DNA from 4 places in the Nocardia sp. NPDC060249 genome. Region 1 is predicted to be linked to each of the others. Evidence: riboswitches for the same ligand, from Rfam matches in the RefSeq annotation. Region 1 holds a riboswitch; each other region holds the start of a gene.
The links. Region 1 has a riboswitch for cobalamin ahead of ACFWFP_RS12165 (ABC transporter substrate-binding protein). Riboswitches for the same ligand answer to the same signal wherever they lie in the genome.
Positions count from the first base shown of each region.

Region 2: another riboswitch for cobalamin. It lies ahead of ACFWFP_RS20565 (ABC transporter substrate-binding protein); the one in region 1 lies ahead of ACFWFP_RS12165 (ABC transporter substrate-binding protein).
Region 3: another riboswitch for cobalamin. It lies ahead of ACFWFP_RS27140 (FecCD family ABC transporter permease); the one in region 1 lies ahead of ACFWFP_RS12165 (ABC transporter substrate-binding protein).
Region 4: another riboswitch for cobalamin. It lies ahead of metE (5-methyltetrahydropteroyltriglutamate--homocysteine S-methyltransferase); the one in region 1 lies ahead of ACFWFP_RS12165 (ABC transporter substrate-binding protein).

Region 1 is NZ_JBHXAQ010000002.1:955,471-961,071, forward strand. Features, by position in the region: cobalamin riboswitch at 182-386, shown strand; gene ACFWFP_RS12160 (hypothetical protein) at 541-1,716, shown strand; cobalamin riboswitch at 1,696-1,888, shown strand; gene ACFWFP_RS12165 (ABC transporter substrate-binding protein) at 1,906-3,561, shown strand; gene ACFWFP_RS12170 (ABC transporter permease) at 3,570-4,511, shown strand; gene ACFWFP_RS12175 (ABC transporter permease) at 4,508-5,323, shown strand; gene ACFWFP_RS12180 (ABC transporter ATP-binding protein) at 5,320-5,601, shown strand, end outside.
Region 2 is NZ_JBHXAQ010000005.1:251,815-257,415, forward strand. Features, by position in the region: gene ACFWFP_RS20560 (class I SAM-dependent methyltransferase) at 9-770, opposite strand; gene ACFWFP_RS20565 (ABC transporter substrate-binding protein) at 767-2,293, opposite strand; cobalamin riboswitch at 2,399-2,532, opposite strand; gene ACFWFP_RS20570 (SDR family NAD(P)-dependent oxidoreductase) at 2,612-3,409, shown strand; gene ACFWFP_RS20575 (acyl-CoA dehydrogenase family protein) at 3,545-4,759, shown strand; gene ACFWFP_RS20580 (LLM class F420-dependent oxidoreductase) at 4,776-5,601, opposite strand, start outside.
Region 3 is NZ_JBHXAQ010000010.1:4,425-10,025, reverse strand. Features, by position in the region: gene ACFWFP_RS27150 (ABC transporter permease) at 1-705, opposite strand, end outside; gene ACFWFP_RS27145 (ABC transporter substrate-binding protein) at 705-1,796, opposite strand; cobalamin riboswitch at 1,880-2,005, shown strand; gene ACFWFP_RS27140 (FecCD family ABC transporter permease) at 2,038-3,069, shown strand; gene ACFWFP_RS27135 (ABC transporter ATP-binding protein) at 3,066-3,896, shown strand; gene ACFWFP_RS27130 (ABC transporter substrate-binding protein) at 3,893-4,924, shown strand; gene ACFWFP_RS27125 (SRPBCC domain-containing protein) at 4,948-5,418, opposite strand; gene ACFWFP_RS27120 (ROK family protein) at 5,454-5,601, opposite strand, start outside.
Region 4 is NZ_JBHXAQ010000001.1:487,317-492,917, reverse strand. Features, by position in the region: gene ACFWFP_RS02190 (pyruvate carboxylase) at 1-1,517, opposite strand, end outside; cobalamin riboswitch at 1,808-2,005, shown strand; gene metE (5-methyltetrahydropteroyltriglutamate--homocysteine S-methyltransferase) at 2,148-4,412, shown strand; gene ACFWFP_RS02180 (short-chain fatty acyl-CoA regulator family protein) at 4,834-5,601, shown strand, end outside.

The sequences.
Region 1 (5,601 bases):
GCGGCGCGGGGGCTCCCGTCGTCCTCGCCACCGGCGAACCAGCTGCCCGCACAGCATACGGCCATCCGCGTCCCGATACCCGGAGGGGCCGGGATACCGCACGGCCCCGCCTGTCCGCCCACTATGCTGAGTGCGCAGCTGGTTCGCGTTCACACTGGAAGATCCGGGTTCCCGGGCTTTCGTGAGCGTGTCGAAGCCGGGTACCGGGCAACCGGCGGCCGGTGAGAGGGAACCCGGTGAGAATCCGGGACTGTCCCGCAGCGGTGAGTGGGAACGACCGCCGTCATCACGCACTGGGCTCCGCCCGGGAAGCGACGGCCAGTAGGTCGGCCGAGCCAGGCCGGTGCTCACGAGTCCGAAGACCTGCCCGCTGTGCCGGGCACGCCGTGCCCGGCGGCCACCGCCTCGTGGACCGGGCGCGCGGACCGACCTCCTCGACCTCCGGAGCATTCCGGCACGGCGACATCTCCTCGTCGGCCAGCGGTCGACGGTCGACGCTGCTCGGAATCGGCGGCGACCGTTCGCACCGCACTGGAGACGATGACCGTGGCAGTCCCGCCCACTCCGTTCACCGCAACCGTTCTCGGCCTGCCCCGGATCGGACCCCACCGCGAACTAGAGCGCGCCGTCGAGGCCTACCGTTCGGGCGCCGCCGACGCCGCCGAACTGCACACCACCGCACGCGAACTGCGCTACGCCCACCTGAGCGTGCTGGCCGCGGCCGGCCTGGATTCCATCCCGGTCGGCACTTTCTCCTATCGCGATCACCTGCTCGACACGGCGGTCATGCTCGGTGCGCTGCCGGCCCGGGTGCTCGATATCGCCGACCCGCTCGACCGCTACTTCGCCGCCGCGCAGGGGACCGGCACCATCGCCCCACTGCGGTCTGCCCAGTGGTTCGGCACCGAATATCGCCACCTCGTTCCCGAGATCGACAAGCAGACCCGCTTCAGCCTGCACCCTCAGAAACTGCTTGCCGAGCTGGCCGAAGCGACCGCCCTGGGAGTACCGGCGCGCCCGGTGGTCGTCGGCCCGCTGACCTTTCTGACACTGTCCGAGCACGCCGACGGTGACCCGCTCGACCGGCTCGCCGAAGTGGTCCCGCTCTATCAGGACCTGCTCGCGCGGCTCGCCGACGCGGGCGCGTCGTGGGTACAGCTCGACGAACCGATCCTCGGCACCGATCTCACCACCACCGAACTGGCCCGGTTGCGATCCACCTATGCCGCGCTGTGCGGCACCCCGCGGCGGCCCGCCGTGCTCGTCGCCACCTCGTTCGGGCACAACGACAGCGCTCTGGCCGCGTTGTCCGACATGGGCATCGACGGTGTCGCCCTGGATTTCACCGCGGGGGCCACACTGCGGTCCGTCGCCTCGATCCCGGCGCTGACCCGCAAGCTGGTGGTGGCGGGGGTGGTCGACGGACGCGACACCTGGCGCACCGATCTGGACGCGGCGCTGAGCACCCTGGGCTCGCTGCTCGGCGTCACCGGCTCGGTCGCGGTGTCGAGTTCCTGCTCGCTGCTTCATGTTCCGTACGCGCTGACCCCCGCGCCCGGTCTCGATGAGCGGCTGCGCCCCTTCCAGGCCTGCGGCGCCGAGAAGGTCACCGAGATCAGAATCCTCGCCACAGCCTTGGCCGAAGGCACCGAGGCGGTAGCCACGGAACTGCGGGCCGCGCGCGAGGCCACCACGCAGCCGATCCGTCTTCGGTGAGGCAATGCTAAGTTCGCTGCGCAGGGAACACCGGTGCGAATCCGGGGCTGTCCCGCAACTGTGACCGGGTAGCAGACCTTCATCATGTGGCCACGACCTTTCCTGGGTTGGAAGGCCGAGGGCGAGCGTTGATCCGGGAGCCAGGATACCTGCGCTGCTTCAGGATCGAGTTTCACGAGGATGAGGGAAATGCCAGTGTTCACTCGCCGCGGGCCAGGTGCCGCGCGGCTGTCCGACCATGCCGGAATCGGACGAGGTCGCCGTTTCCGCGCCGCCGCGACCATAGCGGGCATGCTCGCCGTCGCGCTGGTCTTCACCGGTTGCGCCGCACACGACAACGGGGATGGTGGCGCCGCCTCGGCGGCACGCGCGCTGCGCGAAGCCGGTGACCAGACCTTGACGATCTACAACTCCTACAAGATCGCCGGTCTCGATCCGGCGGGCACCGGAACGAACTGGTTGTTCGACTGGGGCGTGGCGGAGAACCTGCTGCAGATCACGGAGTCGGGCGAGATCGCGCCGTGGCTGGCCGAATCGGTCGTCCGTGACGGCGACACCCGCTGGGTCGTGAGGCTGCGCGAGGGTGTCACGTTCCAGAACGGCAAGCCGGTCGACGCACCGGCCGTCGCCGCGGCGCTGACCAGGCAGATCGCGAAATCCACCGCGGCCAAAGTCTATCTGGACCCGGCCACCACGGTGACCGCCGACGGCGCGCGGGTGGTGATCACCACCCCGGCGCCGAACGCGATGGTTCCCGCCGCGCTCGCGGCACGCGACAACTCACTGCAGATCTATGACGTCGCCGCGATGGACGCCGCGGGCGGCGATTCGGCGAAGATCGTCGGCGCGGGCGCGTACTCGGGTCCGTACGCGATCACCGCGTGGACCCCGGACAATCTCGAACTCGCCCCCTACCCGAACCATTGGGAGGGGACGCCGCCGCTGCGGGGAGTCACGGTCCGCGTCGTGCCCGACGAGCAGGCCCGGCTGGCCGGTGTGCGCAGCGGCGAGGCCGATATGGCGTTCTACCCGTCCACCTCGGCCAAGCTGGAACTGCGGGGTGACCGCGACATGCACGTGCTGTCCTCGGCGCAGGCACTGCAGTCGCTGCTGGTGGAGATGAATCTGAAGGCGGGAATCTTCACCGACACCGCGGTGCGCAAGGCGTTCACCGCGGCGATCGACTACGCGGGTGTCGCCGCCGATGTCGGCAACGGCCAGTTCGCACCCGCCACAGGGCTGTACCCGCCGTCGATGTCGTTCGCGCTCGACAACCAGGTCCACGATCTGGACGCGGCGAAACGCCTGCTCGACGCGGCGGGCTGGGTGCCCGGCGGCGACGGGATCCGGGCCAAGGACGGACGGAAGCTGGTGGTGCGGTTCGTGACTCAGGCCCAGGGCCCGGAAACCAACGATGTCGCGATCGCGATGAAGGACCAGCTCGCCCGCGCCGGTTTCGACCTGCAGATCAACAATGCCGAGGATTCCGCGGCCGTGAAGAAGGACCCCGGCGCGTGGGAATCGTCGGTGGCGCTGAGCGGTTCGCTGTCGGGCACCGCCGACCCGATCCAGCCGTACCTGGTGCGCTGGACGACCGGGGGCTCGTCGAATGCCCAGGGCGTGGCGAACGCGGAGATCGACGCGATCGGTGCGCAACTGCGTGGCGAGTTCGACACCGCACGCCGCGACGCACTGCTCGAGCGGGCGCAGGAGATCCTGGTGCGTGAGCAGGCGTACGTGGCGGCCGGGACGTTCAAGTACTTCACGGTGGTCACCGGCCCGGAGTGGGCCGACTACCGGGTGTCGAACGTGCGCAGGCATCTCACCAGCCGGACCGGCGACTAGCGGCCGCGATGCGGTTGCTGGTCCTGGCCCGGCGCCGGGTCGTCGAGGCCGGGCTGACGCTGCTCGGGGCGAGCGTGCTGATCTGGGCTCTGCTCCCGCTGGCGCCGGGCGATCCGGCGCGGATGATCCTGCTCGCCCAGGGTGTCCCGGAGCCGACCCCCGAACAGATCAGCGCGCTCGCGCACTCGCTGTCCTTGGATCGGACTGTCTTCGAGCAGTACGCGCACTGGCTGTGGGGTGTTGTTCAGGGCGATCTCGGGCTGTCGTTCGTGTCGGGGCGGCCGGTCTCGGGTGAGTTCGGCGAGCGTCTCCCCGCGACCTTGACCCTGGCCTCGACGGCGCTGTTCCTCGCGCTGGCGTTGTCGGTGGTGCTCGGCGTTGTCGCGGCACGGCATCCGGGACGCTGGCCCGATCACGGCACCCGGTGGCTGGCTCTGGTGTTCGCGTCCGTGCCGGGATTCGTGGTGGCGCTGTTGCTGATCCAGGTGTTCGTCGTCGGGCTGGGGTTCGGCAAGGCCGCGCTCGATGGAACGTGGGGCCAAGTGTGGCTGCCCGCGGTGTGCCTGGCGGTCGGTCTGTCCGACACCTGGTCGCGGCTGTTGCGGGCGAATCTGCTGACGTTCATGGATTCGCCGACCGGTGCGGTGTTGCGGGCGCGTGGGGCTTCGCGGTGGCGGATTCTGTGGCGGCACGCGCTGCCCAACAGCGCCGTTCCGTCGCTGCACGCGCTCGCGGTCGGTACCGCGGTGCTGCTGGGCGGGGCGACAGTCGTCGAAACAGTGTTCACCTGGCCCGGGCTCGGTTCGTATGTGGTCGAGTCGGTGAGAACGCGAGATCTGCCGGTCATCCAGGCGTTCACGGTGTTCGCGACAGCGAGCTATGTGATCAGCAGTCTGGTCGCGGATCTGCTGTCCGCGGTGATCGACCGCAGGATCGCGGTCGACACATGAGCACCGTCGTGCGTCGTCGCCTACCCGGGTCCGTGCGCGCCGGGATCATCGTGCTCGCGGTCCTGCTGGTCCTGGCGATCGTGGGTCCCTTGATCGCGCACTATCCACCGAACGAACCGCACTACGGGGACAAGCTGGTCGCGCCGGGCACCGAATTCTGGCTGGGTACCGACCAATACGGGCGCGATCAGTTCGCCCGGGTGATGTACGGTCTGCGGCTGTCGTTGCTCTCGGCGCTGCTGGTCCTGGCCGGATCGGCGACGATCAGTCTGTTCGTCGGCGTGGGCGCCGGTCTCTACGGTGGCAGGCTCGACCGGGCGGTCTCCCGGGCGATCGACATCGTGCTGGCCATCCCGGGATTGGTGCTGGCGCTGGCCGTGGTCGGCCTGCTCGGTCCCGGCTACCTGAATCTGCTCATGGCGCTGGTGATCGCGAGCTGGGCCGCCGACGCCAGAGTCGCCAGAGCACTCACCCTCGAGGCCCGCTCGCGCCCTTACGTCGTCGCCGCGCGGGTAGCCGGAGTGAGCCGACCCGCGATCGGCGCGCGACATCTCCTGCCCGCGGTGCTCGGCCCCTTCCTGATCGTGGCCACCCTGCGGCTCGGTGGCATCGTGGTCGCCTTGGCCGGGCTGTCCTTCCTCGGGCTCGGGGTTCAGATGCCCGAGGCCGAACTCGGCGCGATGCTCGGCGATGCCCGCCGATTCCTCACCGCCGCACCGTGGCTGCTGATCACCCCGTCCGTGGCGATCCTGGCCATGGCCGCCGCGGCGAACCTGATCGCCGAGGGCCTTCGAGACACGGAGCGGCGATGACGCCCATCGCGGAGCTCCGTGGGGTGACCATCACCTACCGCGACGACGATCCCGTGCTGCGCGATGTGTCGCTACGCGTCCATCGCGGCGAGACGGTCGCTGTGGTCGGGCCGAGCGGGAGCGGCAAGACCACCATCGTCCGGGCGCTGCTCGGTACCCTCGGCCACACCGCACAGGTCAGGGGCACGATCCTCGTCGACGGGGTCGCGCTGTCTCGGAAGGACTTTCGCGAAATACGCGGCACCGTGCTCGGCTACGTCAGTCAGGACCCGTTCAGC
Region 2 (5,601 bases), on a different contig from region 1:
CACGGACGCTACCGGATACCGACCACGATGCGGTCGTCGCCGTACTGCCAGACGATCCCGGCCTCGGCGAATCCCGCGTCGCGGGCGAAGGCGACGTAGTCGTGCACGGTCGGGCGATCGTGCACGGTGTGCTCGAATCCGCCGTCGCGGGCCCGCACGAGGTCGGCGAGCTCGGGTGCTCGGTTCACCGCGTCCCACCAGGCGGCCCAGTCCTCGCCGTCCCCGGTTCCTTGTCGCTCGGCGCGGCGCGCGGTCAACGATTTGCCCAGAGCATCGAGCCCGGTACCGGCTGGGCCCTCGTACAGGTGGTCACCGTCGACGAACAACCCGCCGGGCTTCAGCGCTTGCGCGCAGGTCTTGATCAACGCACGCAACGGATCACGATTCATCCAGTGCAGGGCGGTGGTGCTGACGAACGCGTCGGGGACTCGCTCCAGATCCAGTGCGTCGAGCCATCCCTCGGTGCGCAGGTCGGCGTTCACTGTGCGGAAACGAGGGCAGGCCAACGCCGGCTCGGCGAGACCGAGCAGCAGCGGATCGGCGTCGACGCCGACAACGCGGGCGTCGGGAAACCGGTCGAGCAGCCGCTGCGACAGGGTTCCCGGTCCGACCCCGAGATCGACGATCAACAGGTCGTCGCGGTCACCGAGTTCGTCCAGCACATCGCCGATCACCTCGAATCGTTGCTCGCGGTCGGGCATGTAGTGCTCCTGCTGGCGGTCCCAGCGTTCGAGCCAGTACCGCGCCGTCGCCGCGTCCAGTTCGGTCATCGAGCGTTCACCTCGTCGAATCGGGCCCAGCCGTGCGAGTTCGGCACCGCGGCGGGCAGTTGCTGAAAACGATCACCCGCGGCGCTGTTCCAGGCGGTGTTGCCGAAGAAGACGAAGCCGCCTCGGTCGTACAGGATTTCGTGCATGGTGCGGTAGATCGCCGCGCGTCCTTGCTCGGTAGGTGTCGACTGCGCCTTGACGTACAGCGCGTCGAACTCGGCATCGGACCACTTCGTCCGATTCTGCGGCGATCCGGTGAGCAGTCGTGACGCGAAATGGTTCGGAACGGGCAGTGGCCCGGACTGGCCCATCGTGAGGTGGCCGGTGTTGAGCGCATCGGTGTAATAGGTGTCCTTGGAACCGAGGACGACGTTGACCTTCACCCCACAGCGGCTCGCGTGTTCGGCGAAAAGCCTTGCCGACTCGACGAATCCGTGCGCCACCGGCGCGGTGAACAGGTCGAACGACAGGTCACGGACCCCGGCGCGGCGTAGCAACCGGCCCACCTCGTCGGGATCGTAGGTGTGTTGGGGCAGGTCGGCGTAGTACTGGAAGCCTTTGCCGAACACATCGTTGCCGACCTCGCCGTTGCCCTCGAGCGCGACCTTGACCAGTTCGTCGCGGTCGAGCATCCGCATGACCGCCCGGCGGACATCAGGGTTGTCGAACGGGGCACGGTCGGTCTTCATCGCGAAGAAGTAGATGCCGCTGTTGGGGGTGGCCGCGAGCGTCAGGCCGGGCCTGCCTTGCAGGGTCCGTGCGGCCGACGGGGTGAGGTTGTCGGCGTAGTCGATCTCGCCGCTCTGTACCGCCGCGAGGCGGGCATCGGACTCCGCGCTGACGATGCGCAGTCGACGGATCGAGGGGGCGCCGTCCCAATAGCGATCGTTGGCGGTGGCCACGAATTCTTTACCGGCCGTGAAGGAGTCGAAAACGAAGGGGCCGGTCCCCACCGGTCGCTCGAAGTCGGTGGCTCCGTTCGGCACGATCTTGGTCCCATAGGCCGACAACGCGATCAGGAACTCGAAAGAGGGCTCCTTCAAGACGATCTCCACCGTGCGCGCATCGATGGCGCGGCTCTGGGCGAGGTCGACCTTGTCGAGTGAGGAGGCGGCGATGAACGGGCGGCGCTGCGGCGGTCCGAGCACCCTCGAGAAGGTGTAGAGCACGTCGTCGGCGCCGACGGCTTTTCCGTTGTGCCAGACGGCGTCTCGCAGGGTGATGCGCCACCGCGTGCCGTCGGCGTTCGGCTCTGCCGCTGATGCCAGGCGCGGGATCGGCGTCATCGTCTCATCGATCTCGAACAGTCCGTCGTAGACCGATTTCATTCGAGCCTCGTCGATGAACAGCGTGTTCACACCGGGATCGATCCCCTCACCGGCACCGGAGCCCTGGAAGGCGGCGGTGAAGGTGTCGACCGAGTTCCCGGACGGTGCCGAGCGGTTGCACCCGACCAGGGCCGTGCCCGCGGCGAGCGCGCCACCGAGCAGGAAGGTGCGGCGGCGCAGATTCGACGGCTGCATGGAGGCTCCTATCGCGTGGGCTCTCACGCGACGAAGACATGCGCAAACAAGTCACAACCGGTGTGGCTCGGTTCGGCGCATCGATCAATACCCACGTGATCACGACCGTTTCAACAGTTCGTCCGCAGGTATCTGGCTTCGGCTCGGGAACGAGCCTCACAGTTGCGGGACAGCCCCGGACTTGCACCGGTCTTCCCTACGGACAGGCGATATCCTACGCGGTGCGCCGGACATTGCGAGAAGCCCTGGCTGCTGCGGGTTTCGATCATCTCGAGCTGGGGCGTGTGGCGTTGTGGGTGTGATTGTTAGCGTCGGGCCATGGATCTGGGACTGGATGGGAAACGGGCGATCGTCACCGGCGCGAGCAAGGGAATCGGTCTGGCTATCGCGCGAGGGCTCGCGGCGGAGGGGGTGGATGTGGTGCTCGCGGCACGGTCGGCGCACCCGCTGCGCGCCGCCGCCGACGAGATCGCTCGGCAAACGGGACGGCGGGTGATCGCGGTACCGACCGACACCGGCGACGACGAGCAGGTGAGAGAACTCGTCGCGCGCACCGTCGCCGAACTCGGTGGCGTGGACATCCTGGTGAACTCCGCCGCCACACCGTGGAGCGCGGGCGCGGGCGGCGATCTGCAAGCCACTTCCGACGAGATCGTGCGCAGGGAGGTCGAGATCAAGGTGCTCGGATACCTGCGCACCGCACGTGCCGTCGCTCCCCATCTGGTGGCGCAGGGGTGGGGTCGCATCATCAACATCAGCGGGCTCGGTGCGCGGCAGGCCAATTCGATCGGGCAGACCATCCGCAACGTGAGCGTCTCGGCGTTGACCAAGAACCTCGCCGACGAGCTGGGGCCGCACGGGGTGAATGTGACAGTCGTGCACCCGGGTCTCACCCGCACCGAACGGCTCACCGAACGGCTCACCCGCCAGGTCGAGCAAGACGGTGGCGACGTGGCCGAGCTGGAATCACAGCTGGTCAAGAATTCGATCCGCCGGATCATCGACGCGGGTGAGGTCGCCGATGTGGTGACGTTCCTGGCCTCGCCACGCAGCATCGCCATCACCGGTGATGCCATCGCGGCCGGCGGTGGCGTTCCCGGGCCGGTCTTCTACTGACGTTCGGGATGTGATCGGGCCGATTCTATTGCTTCACCGCGGCCCGGCCGGCCCGCGATACTTGCCACATTCGGCGTCGCGCCGATTCGCGCAAGCCATCGATCTCGCCGCCGAGGCGAACCCGGGAGACCAGCGATGACCAGCACCGTCACACCCACCGTCGTGGCCAGCAGCACCTCCCCGCTCTCGGCGGCCGCCGCGCCGAGCGCCTTCTTCAGCACCGAGGACTACCACCGGTTCCACGCCCGCGCGGCCGGTTACGACGCTGAAAACACCTTCTTCACCGAGGATTTCGAGGAACTGCGCGAGGCCGGGTACCTGCGCGCCGCGCTGCCGCCGCAGTACGGTGGCCGGGGCCTGTCGCTCAGCGAATTGTCCAGGGAACAAAGGCAATTGGCGTATTGGGCACCCGCGACAGCGCTCGCGGTGAATATGCACCTGTACTGGACCGGGCCCGCTGCCGCGCTGACCGTCTCCGGCGCGGAGGACTTCAGCTGGTTGCTCGCCGCGGTCCGCGACGGCGAGGTATTCGCGGCCGGTCACGGTGAACGCGGAAACGATGTGGGACTGGATGATTCGGTGGTGAGCGCCCGGCGCCTGCCCGACGGCTCCTACCGCGTCGACGGCCGCAAGACCTTCACCTCGCTCGGCCCGGTGTGGACCTCGGTGGGTATCCACGCCCGTGACGACTCCGACCCCGCCGACCCGCGCATCGTGCATCTGTTCGTCGCCCGCGATCAGCCGGGGGTGCGCACCGAGGAAACCTGGGACACCCTCGGCGTGCGGGCGACCCGCAGCGACGACACGATCTTCGACAACGCCCGTGCCGAAGCCGCGACGCTCGCGGGAACGCACGCGCCCGGCGGTGCCTACCCCCCGCTGATCAACGGCATCCTCGGCTGGTACCTGCCGCTGCTGGCCAATGTCTACTTCGGGATCGCCCGGCGGGCACTCGATGTCGCGATCCTGCACGCCGGCACCCGCTCCTCGCTGGTCCCCGGTGTCGAGGCCCACGCCGGCAAACCGGCGGTACAACGCCAGATCGCCGAAGCCGAAATCCAGCTCGATGCCGCGTACGCACTGCTCGAGACGGCGACCCGGGACGCGGACGCCGGCGTCGATCTCGGCGTGTGGGCGGTTCCGCGTCTGTTCTCGGCGAAGGAATTCGCCACCAGGACAGCCAAGAACGTCGTCGATACCGCGGTGCAGGTGGTCGGCGCGTCGTCGGTCAGTCGCCGCAACGAACTCGAACGTCTCTACCGCGACGTGCGCACCGGACAACTCCATCCCCCCAACACCGACGTGATCCTCGACGTCGTCGGCCGCACCGCCCTCGGTCTGCTTCCCTGACCGCGACATCGATCTCTCAGAGCTGCGATTGCACCTCGGCGGCAATGAGTTCCAGGTGATCGAGATCGGCGAGGTCGAGGATCTGGAGGTAGATCCGGCTCGCGCCGATCTCGCGGTAGCGGGCGATCTTGTCGACGACCTCGGCGGGCGAGCCGGCCAGGCCGTTGCTCGCGAGTTCGTCCACCTCGCGGCCGATCGCGGCGGCCCGGCGCGCTACCTCGGCGTCGGTGCGCCCGACGCAGGCGACCAGGGCGTTGGAGTAGATCAGTTCGTCGGTGCGACCGGCTGCGCGCACCGCGGTGCGCACCCGGTCGAACTGGGCGGCGCTGTCGTCGATCGAGGCGAACGGCATGTTGAACTCGGTGGCGTAGCGGGCCGCCAGGCGCGGGGTGCGGACCTTGCCGTTGCCGCCGATGATCACGGGCACCGGGTCTTGTACGGGCTTGGGCAGGGCGGGGGAGTCGGTGAGCTGATAGTGGGCGCCCTCGAAGCTGAACGTCGCCCCCGGCTTGGTGTCCCAGAGTCCGGTGATGACGGCCAGTTGCTCCTCGAGCAGGCCGAACCTGTTGTCCGGGAACGGGATTCCGTACGCGGCGTGTTCGGCGGCGAACCAGCCGCTGCCGAGACCGAGTTCGACCCGCCCGTTCGACATCTGATCCACCTGGGCGATCTGGATGGCCAGCGGCCCCGGTAGCCGGAACGTCGCGGCGGTGACCAGGGTGCCCAGCCGGATACGGGAGGTGTCCCTGGCCAGCCCGGCCAGGGTGATCCAGGCATCGGTCGGGCCGGGCAGGCCCGAGGCATCGCCCATGGCGAGGTAGTGGTCGGAGCGGAAGAACGCG
Region 3 (5,601 bases), on a different contig from region 1:
GCCGCTGGTCGCGTTGACCTGTTCGACCACAACCAGCGCGAGCCAGGAAATGGTCACCGCCAGCCGCAACCCGAGGAAGAAGCCGGGCAGCGAACCCGGCAGCGCGATCCGCCGCAGGAAACCCCACCGCGACAGCCCGACCGTCTCGGCGAGTTCCACATAGCGCGCGTCGACGCTGCGCAGGTAGGCGTGGGTGTTGATGTAGATCGGAATGAGCACGCTGGTGGTGATCACGATCAGCTTCATCTGCTCGCCGATCCCGAACCACACGATGAACAGCGGGATCAGTGCCAGCGTCGGGATCGCCCGCTTGATCTGCACCGGACCGTCGACTACGGCTTCACCGATCCGGCTCAGCCCCGCGACCAGCGCGAGCACCACGCCGATCGCCACACCGAGGACCAGGCCGATCACGGCCCGCTGCAACGAGGTCAGCAGGTTGGACTGCAACCGGCCGTCGGCGATCAGCTCGCCCGCGGTCTGCGCGACGGTCCACGGCGCGGGCAGGGTCTCCGGGTCGATGGCCCCGATCGCGGAGCCGATGACCCAGGTACCGATGAGCAGAACCGGACCGAGGGCGAAGCCGAACGGGATCGGCTTGCCGGGTCCCAGTCTGCGCCGGCCTCGCCCGCGCGGGGCGAGTGCCTCGACCGGGGCGGTGCTGGTCCTGAGTTTGCGCAGCGCCCCGGCATCGATGGTGGCCATCAGCTCACCGCCGGTGCGTACGCGGCTCCGCTGGCGGTGACCGCCTCGGTGACCGCGGCGTCGAAGCGCAGGTCGAAACCGTCGACGGCCTTGATCTTCTTGGGCAGCTCGCCCACGGCGTCGATCGCGTCGATGGTGGTCTGCTGCCGGGCGATCAGCTGCTGGTCCAGGTGCGGGAAGGTGTAGGTGCCCAGCGATTCGACGATCCGCTTGGCGTCGTGGGCGCTGACCTTCTGGCTTCCGACGTAGTAGCGGGTGGCCCATTCCTCGCGATGGGTGTTGGTCCACTGCCAGGCGCGCACGAACGCGCCGACCAGAGCACGGGTGGCGGCGGCCTTCGCCGGATCCTGGACCACCGCCCGGCGCGCGTACAGGTAGGCGAGGCCGCTGTAGATGCCCGTGGTCTCCGAGTCCGGGATCAGCGAGGCGCCCTCGGTGCGGAGGAACCGGGTCACGTTGGGTTCGATCAGCGGCGCGACGTCGACCTGCGCGGTGCGGACCGCGTCAGGGAACTCGGCCAGCTGCAGCCGGACCAGCTCCACATCGGTGGGCTTCAGACCCGCCTTGGTGAGCGCCTTCAGCACCGCTGCCTGCTGGGCGGTGCCCTCGGCGTAGGCGATCTTCTTGCCCTTCAGGTCGGTGAGCTTGCTGATCGAACGGCCCGGCGCCACAGCGAGTTTCAGGGCCTGGGGGTTGGTCTGGTAGGAACCGATGATCGGCACGTCCTGGCCCGCGGCCAGCGCGTGGATCGGCGGCACATCGCCGACCTGACCGACGTCGGCCGCGCCCGCTCGGAACGCCTCGAGGATGGCCGGGCCGCCGACGAAGTTGGCGAACTCGATCTTGAACGGCAGCTTGTCCAGCTCACCGGACAGCCGCAGCGCCGATTGCAGGCGTTCCGACTGATCGGCGACGACGAGCGTGGTGCCCGGTGGAACCTCGGTGGGCAGTGGCGCGTCGGGGGTGCCGACCGGTGTGTCGTTGCCTTGCGCGCAGCCGGTCAGGCCGAGCGTCGCAACGGTTGCCATCGCGAGGAGTGCGGCGGTGGCGCGGCCACGCAGGCCGGGTCGAAAGGTGTTCGGTCGGTACATAGACGAATTCAAGCAACCGCGATCGTCCCCGAACACTATTAGCGTTTCCATGATTTGAAGGGCCCGGCTCCGCATCGGCACTGCGTGCCGCGGTAAAATTCGGGTGCCAACCTCGGCGGGTGCGGGAATCCGGTGCAACTCCGGAACGGTCGCGCCACTGTGATCGCCTCGCGGCGAAAGTCAGACCTCCCTCGCCGGGACACCCGCTGAAAGGGCCGCGCTTGCCTGTGGAGAATTCGCGATGATCCGTGCTCGGATCTCGCTGGCGCTACCCCTGCTCGCGGTGTTGCTGCTGGTCGCCATGATCGGTGCCACCGGATTCGGCGCCGAGATCGTGCCCGTGTCCGCGGTGCTCGACACCCTCACCGCGCGACTCACCGGCGTGACACCCACCGACCTCGGCATCGACACCATCGTCTGGCAGCTCCGGGTGCCGCGCACCCTGCTGGCAGCGGTGGTCGGCGCGGGGTTGGCGCTGGCCGGGGCCGCGATGCAGACGCTGGTGCGCAATCCGCTGGCAGATCCTTTCCTGCTCGGTGTCTCCTCCGGCGCGGGTGTCGGCGCGGCCGCGGTCATCACCTCCGGGTTGTTCGCCGGTGCGGGGATCTGGGCGCTGTCGGGCGGTGCGCTGCTCGGCGCGCTCGGCGCCGCGGCCCTGGTGTTCCTGATCGCGTTCGCCCAGGGCGGTCTCACGCCGCTGCGGCTGGTGCTCACCGGCACCGTGCTCGGGTCGGCGTTCGCCGGGTTCAGCAGTTTCCTCGTCTTTCGCAGCACGGATCCGGCGGCGGCGGAGTCGGTGCTGTTCTGGCTGCTCGGCAGTCTCGCCGGTGCCGATTGGACGACCATCGCCCTGCCCTTGACGGTGGTGGCGGTCTGCGGCGCGATCCTCCTGGCGATCGCCGGATGGCTGGACGCGCTCACCCTCGGCGCGGAAACCGCGTCGTCGGTCGGCGTCCCGGTGCGACAGCTGCGCATCGGTCTGTTCGTGCTGCTCGCGGTGCTCGTCGGCGTCCTGGTCGCGGTGTCGGGCGGCATCGGCTTCGTCGGCCTGGTCGTTCCGCACGCCGCCCGGATGATCGTCGGCCCCCGCCATCGCCATCTGCTTCCCACCTGCGCACTCGGCGGTGCCCTGTTCCTGGTGGTGGCCGACGCGGCAACCCGGATCCTGGTGCGTCCCACCGAAATCCCGGTCGGCGTGCTCACCGGTCTCATCGGCGCACCCACCTTCCTGCTGCTGATGGGCAGGCGGCGCTACCAGTTCGGCACGCCATGAGGCTGCGCGCCGTCGAACCGGATCCCGGATCGCGCGCCCGGACCACCGAGGGCGCACTCCGGGCGGACACGCTGAGCTGCGCCATCGGTCGACGCACCATCGTCGCCGGAACGGACTTCTCGATCGAGCCGGGGGAAACCATCGGTGTCGTGGGTCCCAACGGCAGCGGCAAGTCGACATTGCTTCGGGTCTTGGCCGGGGTAGCCCGGCCGAGCCATGGCCGCGTGCTCGTGGACGGTCAGCAGCTGCACGCTCTTCGGCCGCGACAGCGGGCGGCGACGGTGGCCTTGGTGGCGCAGGACGAGAACCCGCCCGCCGACATGCTGGTGGGCGAAGTGGTCGCCCTCGGGTTGACGCCGTATCTGCCACCGTGGGGCCTGGGTGCCCCGCGCGAACAGCAGCGGGTGGCACAGGCTTTGGCGTCGGTGGATCTGCCCGGTTTCGCGGGCCGGCAGGTACAGCACCTGTCGGGCGGCGAACGGCAGCGGGTGCTGCTCGCCCGGGCGTTGCTCCAGGACACCCCGGTGCTACTGCTCGACGAGCCGACAAACCATCTCGACGTCACCCACCAGCTGGAATTGCTCGCCCTCATCCGAAGCCTGAACCGGACCGTCGTAGCCGCCCTGCACGATCTGTCCCTGGCCGACCGCTACTGCGATCGGATCATCGTGCTGCACAACGGTTCCACCCGACCACCGGCGCCACCGGCGCGGGCGCTGACCCCCGATGTCGTGGCCGAGGTATTCGGTGTGGACGCGACACGCGTCCAGCACCCGGCGACCGGCGAAGACCACCTGTTGATCACCCCGCGAGAGGCGCGACGATGAAGAACCACGGCCGGATCCTGGCCACCACTGCCCTTGCCGCCGTCCTGACGGCCTGCTCCGGAACAACCACGGGATCCGCGACGACGATCCCGATCCTCAACTGCGGCAAGGAAACCCCGTTCCCCGCCCCCGCGCAGCGGATGTTCGTCAACGACGGAAATCTCATCTCGATGGTGCTCGCCCTCGGCGCGCAGGACCAGGTCGTCGCGGTCTCCAGCATTCAGCGCGACGCAGGCACACTGCGTGCGCACTACGGTGCCGACATCGTCAACGGCTTGAACTCTGTTGCGCCCGAGTACCCTTCGCGTGAGACGGTCCTCGCCCAGCGGCCGGACGTCATGGTCGCCGGCTGGAGCTACGGCTACGACGAGGCGAGCAACCTCACCCCCGCCTCACTGCGCAAAGACGGCGTCGCCGCCTACGTCCTCACCGAGAGCTGTCGCCGAATCGACGGCGCGGCCGCCCGCGGCACCGTGGAACCGTGGACCGCGTTGCGCACCGACCTCACCGACCTCGGCACGATCACCGGCCACCCCGAGCGCGCGGTCGAGGTCGTCACCGATCTCGACCGCAGGCTCGCCGCCCTGACGGCCGCACCGAAACCGGCGCGCACCCCGACCGTGTTCCTGTTCGACAGCGGCACCGACACCATCTACTCCAGCGGGAAATACGGTGCGCCCCAAGCGATCCTCGAAGCGGCGGGAGCGCGCAATATCCTCGACGATGTCGACGACACCTGGACCAAGGTCTCCTGGGAACGGCTCGCGGCCGCCGACCCGGACGCGATCATGTTCGTCGACTACCCCGGTCAGAGCTACGCCCAGAAGGTCGACCTGCTGCGCGCCAAGCCCGGTATCAACGGTCTGCGCGCGGTTCGCGACAGCCGGTTCTTCAACCTGCCGTACGCGCTGTGGACGAGCGGTCCGCTCAACATCGATGCCGCGGAGCAGATCCGCAAGCAGCTCGAGACGTGGAACCTCGTCCCCACCTCGGCGATCACGCCGCGCGCCGACGACGCGGTGCGCTGAGGTCCGGATTCGCCGGACGATGGTCAGTCGCGCGATTCCCGCTCGGCCAGCGCCGTCAGTTTCGACAGCGACTGGTGCCAGGTTCTCTCGTTGTCGGCGGCGCTCAGCCCCGGCGGAACCCCCTCGTGCAAGGTATCGAGGTGGGTGCCGCCGTCGGCGTCGGTCAGGGTGAACGTCACTGTTTGGGCACCGGTCATATCCGGGATCTCGGTGACGAATTCCAGCACCTCGATGATCTGCTCATCCGGCACCAGCGTACGGAACGTCCCGAAACAGGCGTCGCGGTGCGGCGGCCGCGTCTCACCCTCGGCCGTCGGCACGTCATAGGTGAGGGTGATCGAGAACGATCCGCCCTCTTTCGGCTCGAACCGGTGCACTTCGGCCGTGATCCCGGGCGGGGGCATCCAGGCCGCGACCGCGTCGGCATCCAACATCAGGCGGTAGACGGTCGAGCGCGGCGCGTTGATCTGCGTGCCGATCCTTGTGGTCGCCATTCCTTCACGATAGTCGCGAGACCGGCGCCGATCGATCACCTGCCGGAGCTGCGTGCCAGTGTCTGCAGTGGATCGGTCAGCACGTCGGCGAACGCCAGTTCCGCGGCCCCGACCAGCGGAGCGTCGTCGGCCAGCGCGGAGGTCCGCAGGCGAACGCCTTCGCGGACTGCGAGTAGTCCGTTC
Region 4 (5,601 bases), on a different contig from region 1:
AGACGCTGGCGCGAACCGTCCGGCGGCGGCAGCGTGAGGTCGACAGCGGGCAGCTTGTCGTAGGGGTACACCGTGGTCGGGCGGTCACCGTTGGGCTTGTTGACGGTGACGTCGGCCAGATAGGTCAGGATCTTGGTGCCACGGTCGGCCGATCCGCGCGAGGTGAGCAGTTCGGGACGCTCGTCGATGAACGAGGTGGTCACCCGGCCGGCCTGGAAGTCGGGGTCGTCGAGCACCGACAGCAGGAATGGGATGTTGGTCGTCACGCCGCGGATACGGAATTCGGCCAGCGCGCGTTGGGCGCGAGCGGCGGCGGCGGGCAGGTCACGACCACGGCAGGTGAGCTTCACCAGCATCGAGTCGAAGTAGGCGCCGATCTCGGCGCCGAGGTTCGCGCCGCCGTCGAGGCGGATGCCCGCGCCGCCGGGGGTGCGGTAGGCGGTGATGCGGCCGGTGTCGGGGCGGAACCCGTTGGCCGGGTCCTCGGTGGTGATGCGGCACTGCAGGGCGGCGCCGCGAATCTGCACCGTCTCCTGGCTCAGCCCCAGGTCGGCGAGGGATTCGCCCGACGCGATACGCAGCTGCGACTGCACCAGGTCGACATCGGTGATCTCCTCGGTGACCGTGTGCTCCACCTGGATACGCGGGTTCATCTCGATGAACACGTGGTTGCCGCGCTCGTCGAGGAGGAACTCCACGGTGCCCGCGTTGATATAGCCGATCTGGCGGGCGAAGGCCACCGCGTCAGCGCAGATACGCTCACGCAACTCCGGTGACAGGTTCGGGGCGGGCGCGAGCTCGATCACCTTCTGATGACGACGCTGCAGCGAACAATCCCGCTCGAACAAATGCATCACATTGCCGTGCTGATCAGCCAAGATCTGCACCTCGATATGACGCGGGTTCACCACCGCCTGCTCGAGGAACACCGTCGGATCACCGAACGCCGACTCCGCCTCCCGCGACGCGGCCTCGATCGACTCACGCAACTGCTCAGGCGCGGCAACCCGGCGCATACCACGGCCACCACCACCGGCAACGGCCTTAACGAAGATCGGGTATTCGAGTTCGGCCGAGGCGGTGAGCAATTCATCGATATCGGCCGAGGGCTCGCTGGACTTCAACGTCGGCAGCCCGGCCGCCTTCGCCGCCGCGATAGCCGTGGCCTTGTTACCCGCCATCTCGAGAATCTCAGCGGTTGGACCGATGAACGTGATGCCCTCGGCAGCACACGCCGCAGCGAGGTCAGGATTCTCCGACAAGAACCCGTACCCGGGGTAGATCGCGTCGGCACCGGCGCTCTTGGCGGCCTCGATGATCGCCTCGATCGACAGATACGCGCGAACGGGATGACCCTCTTCACCGATCTGATAGGACTCGGCAGCCTTCAGGCGATGGACGGAATTGCGATCCTCGTACGGGAACACCGCGACCGTTCCGATGCCGAGTTCGTAGGCCGCGCGGAAGGCACGGATAGCGATCTCACCACGATTTGCGACCAAGACTTTCGAGAACATTGGCCTACGGTACCCGGCCAGGAGCCGGGGCCGGACACGCAAGGTGGCTTCGCAGCAATCTTCACACCGAACACCTGCCTACCTGCGAAGTTGCGTTCATCAGGCCGTCACATCTCACCGTGGGCGGCGCTGCGCGGTGCGCGCGGACACCGTGGGCGCAACCGCAGGTCACGGCCGTGTTCGGGATGGGGAGGTGACCTATGACCCCATTGAGGGCCTATGCTGAGCAGGCAGCTGGTTCGCATGCGCGGTGGAAGAGTCGGAGCCCCGACCTCCCGCGTAGGCGTCGAAACCCGGGTGCGGATCATGTTCCGCACCGGGTGAGAGGGAACCCGGTGAGAATCCGGGACTGTCCCGCAGCGGTGAGCAGGAACGACCGCCGTCATCAGCACTGGGCTGCACGCCTGGGAAGCGACGGCCAGTAGGTCGGTCGATCACACGACCGGTGCCCGCGAGTCCGAAGACCTGCCGACTGTGCCGGATACGCCGTATCCGGCGGCCACCGCCTCGTGGATCGGGCGCGCGGACCACCGATGCCGACCTGTCGTGTCTGTCGCGACCGGTGTCGGCTGTGTGGCTTGTGCCCGCGAAAAGGCGACGGCTCTCCCCGCACGACACTGGAGAATCTCCGTGACTGTTTCGCATACCCCGTTCACCGCAACGGTTCTCGGCCTACCGCGCGTGGGTCCGAACCGGGAACTCAAGCGCGCCACCGAGTCCTACTGGGCGGGCCGCGCCGATGCCGCGCACCTGCACGCGGTCGGCCGTCAGCTCCGTCGCGCCCAGCTCACCGAACTCGCCGAGGCCGGACTGGACTCGGTACCGGTGGGCACCTTCTCCTACTACGACCAGATGCTCGACACCGCCGAACTGCTCGGCGCGCTGCCGCCGCGCGTGGCCGGGATCGACGATCCGCTCGACCGCTATTTCGCGGCCGCGCGCGGCACCGACACGGTCGCTCCGCTGGAGATGACCAAATGGTTCGACACCAATTACCACTACCTGGTGCCCGAAATCGACACGGCCACCACCTTTTCCCTGCATCCGGGCAAGCTGCTGACCGAACTCGACGAGGCGATCGAGCTCGGGGTGCCCGCGCGGCCGGTGGTGATCGGTCCGATCACCTTCTTGAAGCTGGCCAAGGCCGCGGGCAACGCGGCGCTGGAGCGGCTGCCCGAACTGCTGCCGCTCTACCTCGACCTGCTGGCCCAGCTGGCGGACGCGGGCGCGCAGTGGGTCCAGATCGATGAGCCGGTGCTGGTCACCGACCTGACCGAGGCGGAGCTCGCCCTGGTCGGCCGGACCTACCGTGCGCTGTCGGCCGAGCAGCACCGGCCCGCGATCCTGGTCGCCACCTACTTCGGCCACCCCGACGCCGCCCTGGCGGTGCTGGCCGACACCGACATCGAGGGTGTCGCTCTCGACTTCACCGCGGGCGCCGATGTCTCGGCGGTCGCGGCGGTGCCCGCGCTGTCCCGCAAGCTGGTGGTGGCGGGGGTGGTCGACGGCCGCAATATCTGGCGGGCCGATCTCGACGCGGCGCTCGGCACCCTGGGCACCCTGCTGGGCAGCGCCGGCTCGGTGGCCGTGTCGAGTTCGTCTTCGCTGCTGCACGTGCCGTATGCGCTGGCCCCGGAGACCGGGTTGGACGAGCGGCTGCGCTCGTGGCTGGCCTTCGGCAGCGAGAAGGTCGGCGAGGTGCGCGTCCTGGCCACCGCCCTCACCGCGGGTGTCGACGCCGTCGCCGACGAGCTGGCCGCGGCCCGCGCCGCCGCCGACTCACGCCGGACCGATCCGCGTCTGCACAACGATCAGGTCCGGAGCCGGTTGGCCGCGCTCGACGAGAACGACCTGACCCGCTCCCCCGCCGACGAGCGTCGCGCCCGCCAGCGTGATCACCTCGACCTGCCGGTGCTGCCGACCACCACCATCGGCTCCTACCCGCAGACCTCGACCATCCGGCTGGCCCGGGCCGCCCTGCGCAAGGGCGAGATCGACCAGGCCGAGTACGTGCGGCGGATGCAGGCCGAGATCGCCGAGGTGATCACCCTGCAGGAAAAGCTCGGTCTCGACGTGCTGGTGCACGGCGAGCCCGAACGCAACGACATGGTGCAGTACTTCGCCGAGCTGCTCGACGGTTTCGCCGTCACCGAGGCGGGCTGGGTGCAGTCCTACGGCACCCGCTGCGTGCGTCCGCCGATCCTGTTCGGCGATGTCGCCCGGCCCGAGGCGATGACGCTGTCGTGGATCGGGTACGCCCAGTCGCTGACCACCAAGCCGGTCAAGGGCATGCTCACCGGCCCGGTGACCATCCTGGCGTGGTCGTTCGTCCGCGACGACCAGCCGCTGGGTGACTCGGCCCGCCAGGTCGCGCTCGCCATCCGGGACGAGACCGTCGACCTGGAAGCCCAGGGCGCGCGGATCATCCAGGTCGACGAGCCCGCCCTGCGCGAGCTGCTGCCGCTGCGCGCTGCCGAACAGCCTGCCTACCTGCAGTGGTCGGTGGACTCGTTCCGCCTCGCCACCGCGGGCGTCGCCGACACCACCCAGGTGCACACACACCTGTGCTACTCGGAGTTCGGTGAGGTCATCTCGGCGATCGCGGGCCTGGACGCCGACGTCACCTCGATCGAGGCGGCGCGCTCGCACATGGAGGTCCTCGACGATCTGAACGCGGCCGGTTTCGCGCTCGGTGTCGGACCGGGCGTCTACGACATCCACTCGCCCCGGGTGCCGTCGGTCGAGGAGATCACGATCTCCCTGGCTGCCGCTCTGAAAGCCGTTCCGGCGGAACGGCTCTGGGTGAACCCGGACTGCGGTCTGAAGACCCGCGGATCGGTGGAGGTCGAAGCGTCGCTGCGCAATCTGGTGACGGCCGCCGCGGCACTGCGCTGACCGCACCCGCCGACCGGAGCCGACCACCGCGACGGTAACCGGCACACAGAACCGCTGCCCCGGACGACGTTTCCGTCCGGGGCAGTGGTTCGGCGCAGGACCGGCGCGCGGTCACCGCGACCGGATCGGCGCCGCTACCTCGGCGATCGGTATGGCCGGATGCCGGGAAGATCGGCGATCGGCCTCGAAACGGCGATGCCGAAGCGCTATGGTGAATTCTCCGGCAACCGCTCAGGGAACGCCGCACCGCACCGCCGCGATGATTCGGTCACCGCGAGCGAACTTCTTCCTGCCGCCGGCCGCGACTTCGCATGTTACGCACGGGTAGATACAGGTAGAATCCCTTGCAGGACTGGACTTCTCCCGAGGCATTCGCCACTTTGAGCAAACATTGCGAACAGGTGGCGTTAGGATCTGCGACGTGCGGAAGATGTACGCGGGGGCCAGACTACGAAGGCTGCGCGAAGAACGGCGGATGACTCAGGCAGCGCTCGCGAAGTCGCTTGACCTCTCGCCCAGCTATCTCAATCAGCTCGAGCGTGATCAGCGTCCGCTGACCATTCCTGTTCTGCTGAAACTCAACTCGACCTTCGATCTGGACGTGCAGTTCTTCGCCGCCGACTCCGACGCCCGGCTGGTCTCGGACTTGCACGAGGTACTGGTGGAAGCCGCGGGCGGCGGCGACACCGCCCCGATCACCGAAGTCGAGGAACTGGCCACCCGGCTGCCCGAGGTGGCGCGCATCGTCATCGCGATGCACCGGCGGCTGCGCGCGGCGACCGACCAGCTCGACCTGCTGTCCTCGCGCGTGGACACACCGGCGGGCGCGCCGGGCACCCCCATGCCGTACGAGGACGTGCGTGATTTCTTCTACGACCACCGCAATCACATCTCGACCCTCGATCACGCCGCCGAGCAACTGTTCGAGGAATCCGGTCTGAGCATCGGCTCGCTGGATCGTCAGCTGGCCAGGATCGCCGAGGAACGCGCCGGCGTCACGGTGCTGGTCCGCGGCGACGGCGCCGACCCGGCCATCCCGAAACGCCATTACGACCCCGACACCCGAACCCTCACTCTGGCCAGGCGATTGCGCCCCGGGCAGCGCGCCTTCCAGATCGCGACCACCCTCGCCCTGCTGCTCTACGGCCGCGAGATCGACAATGTGCTCGCCGAATCCCGGGCGCTCACC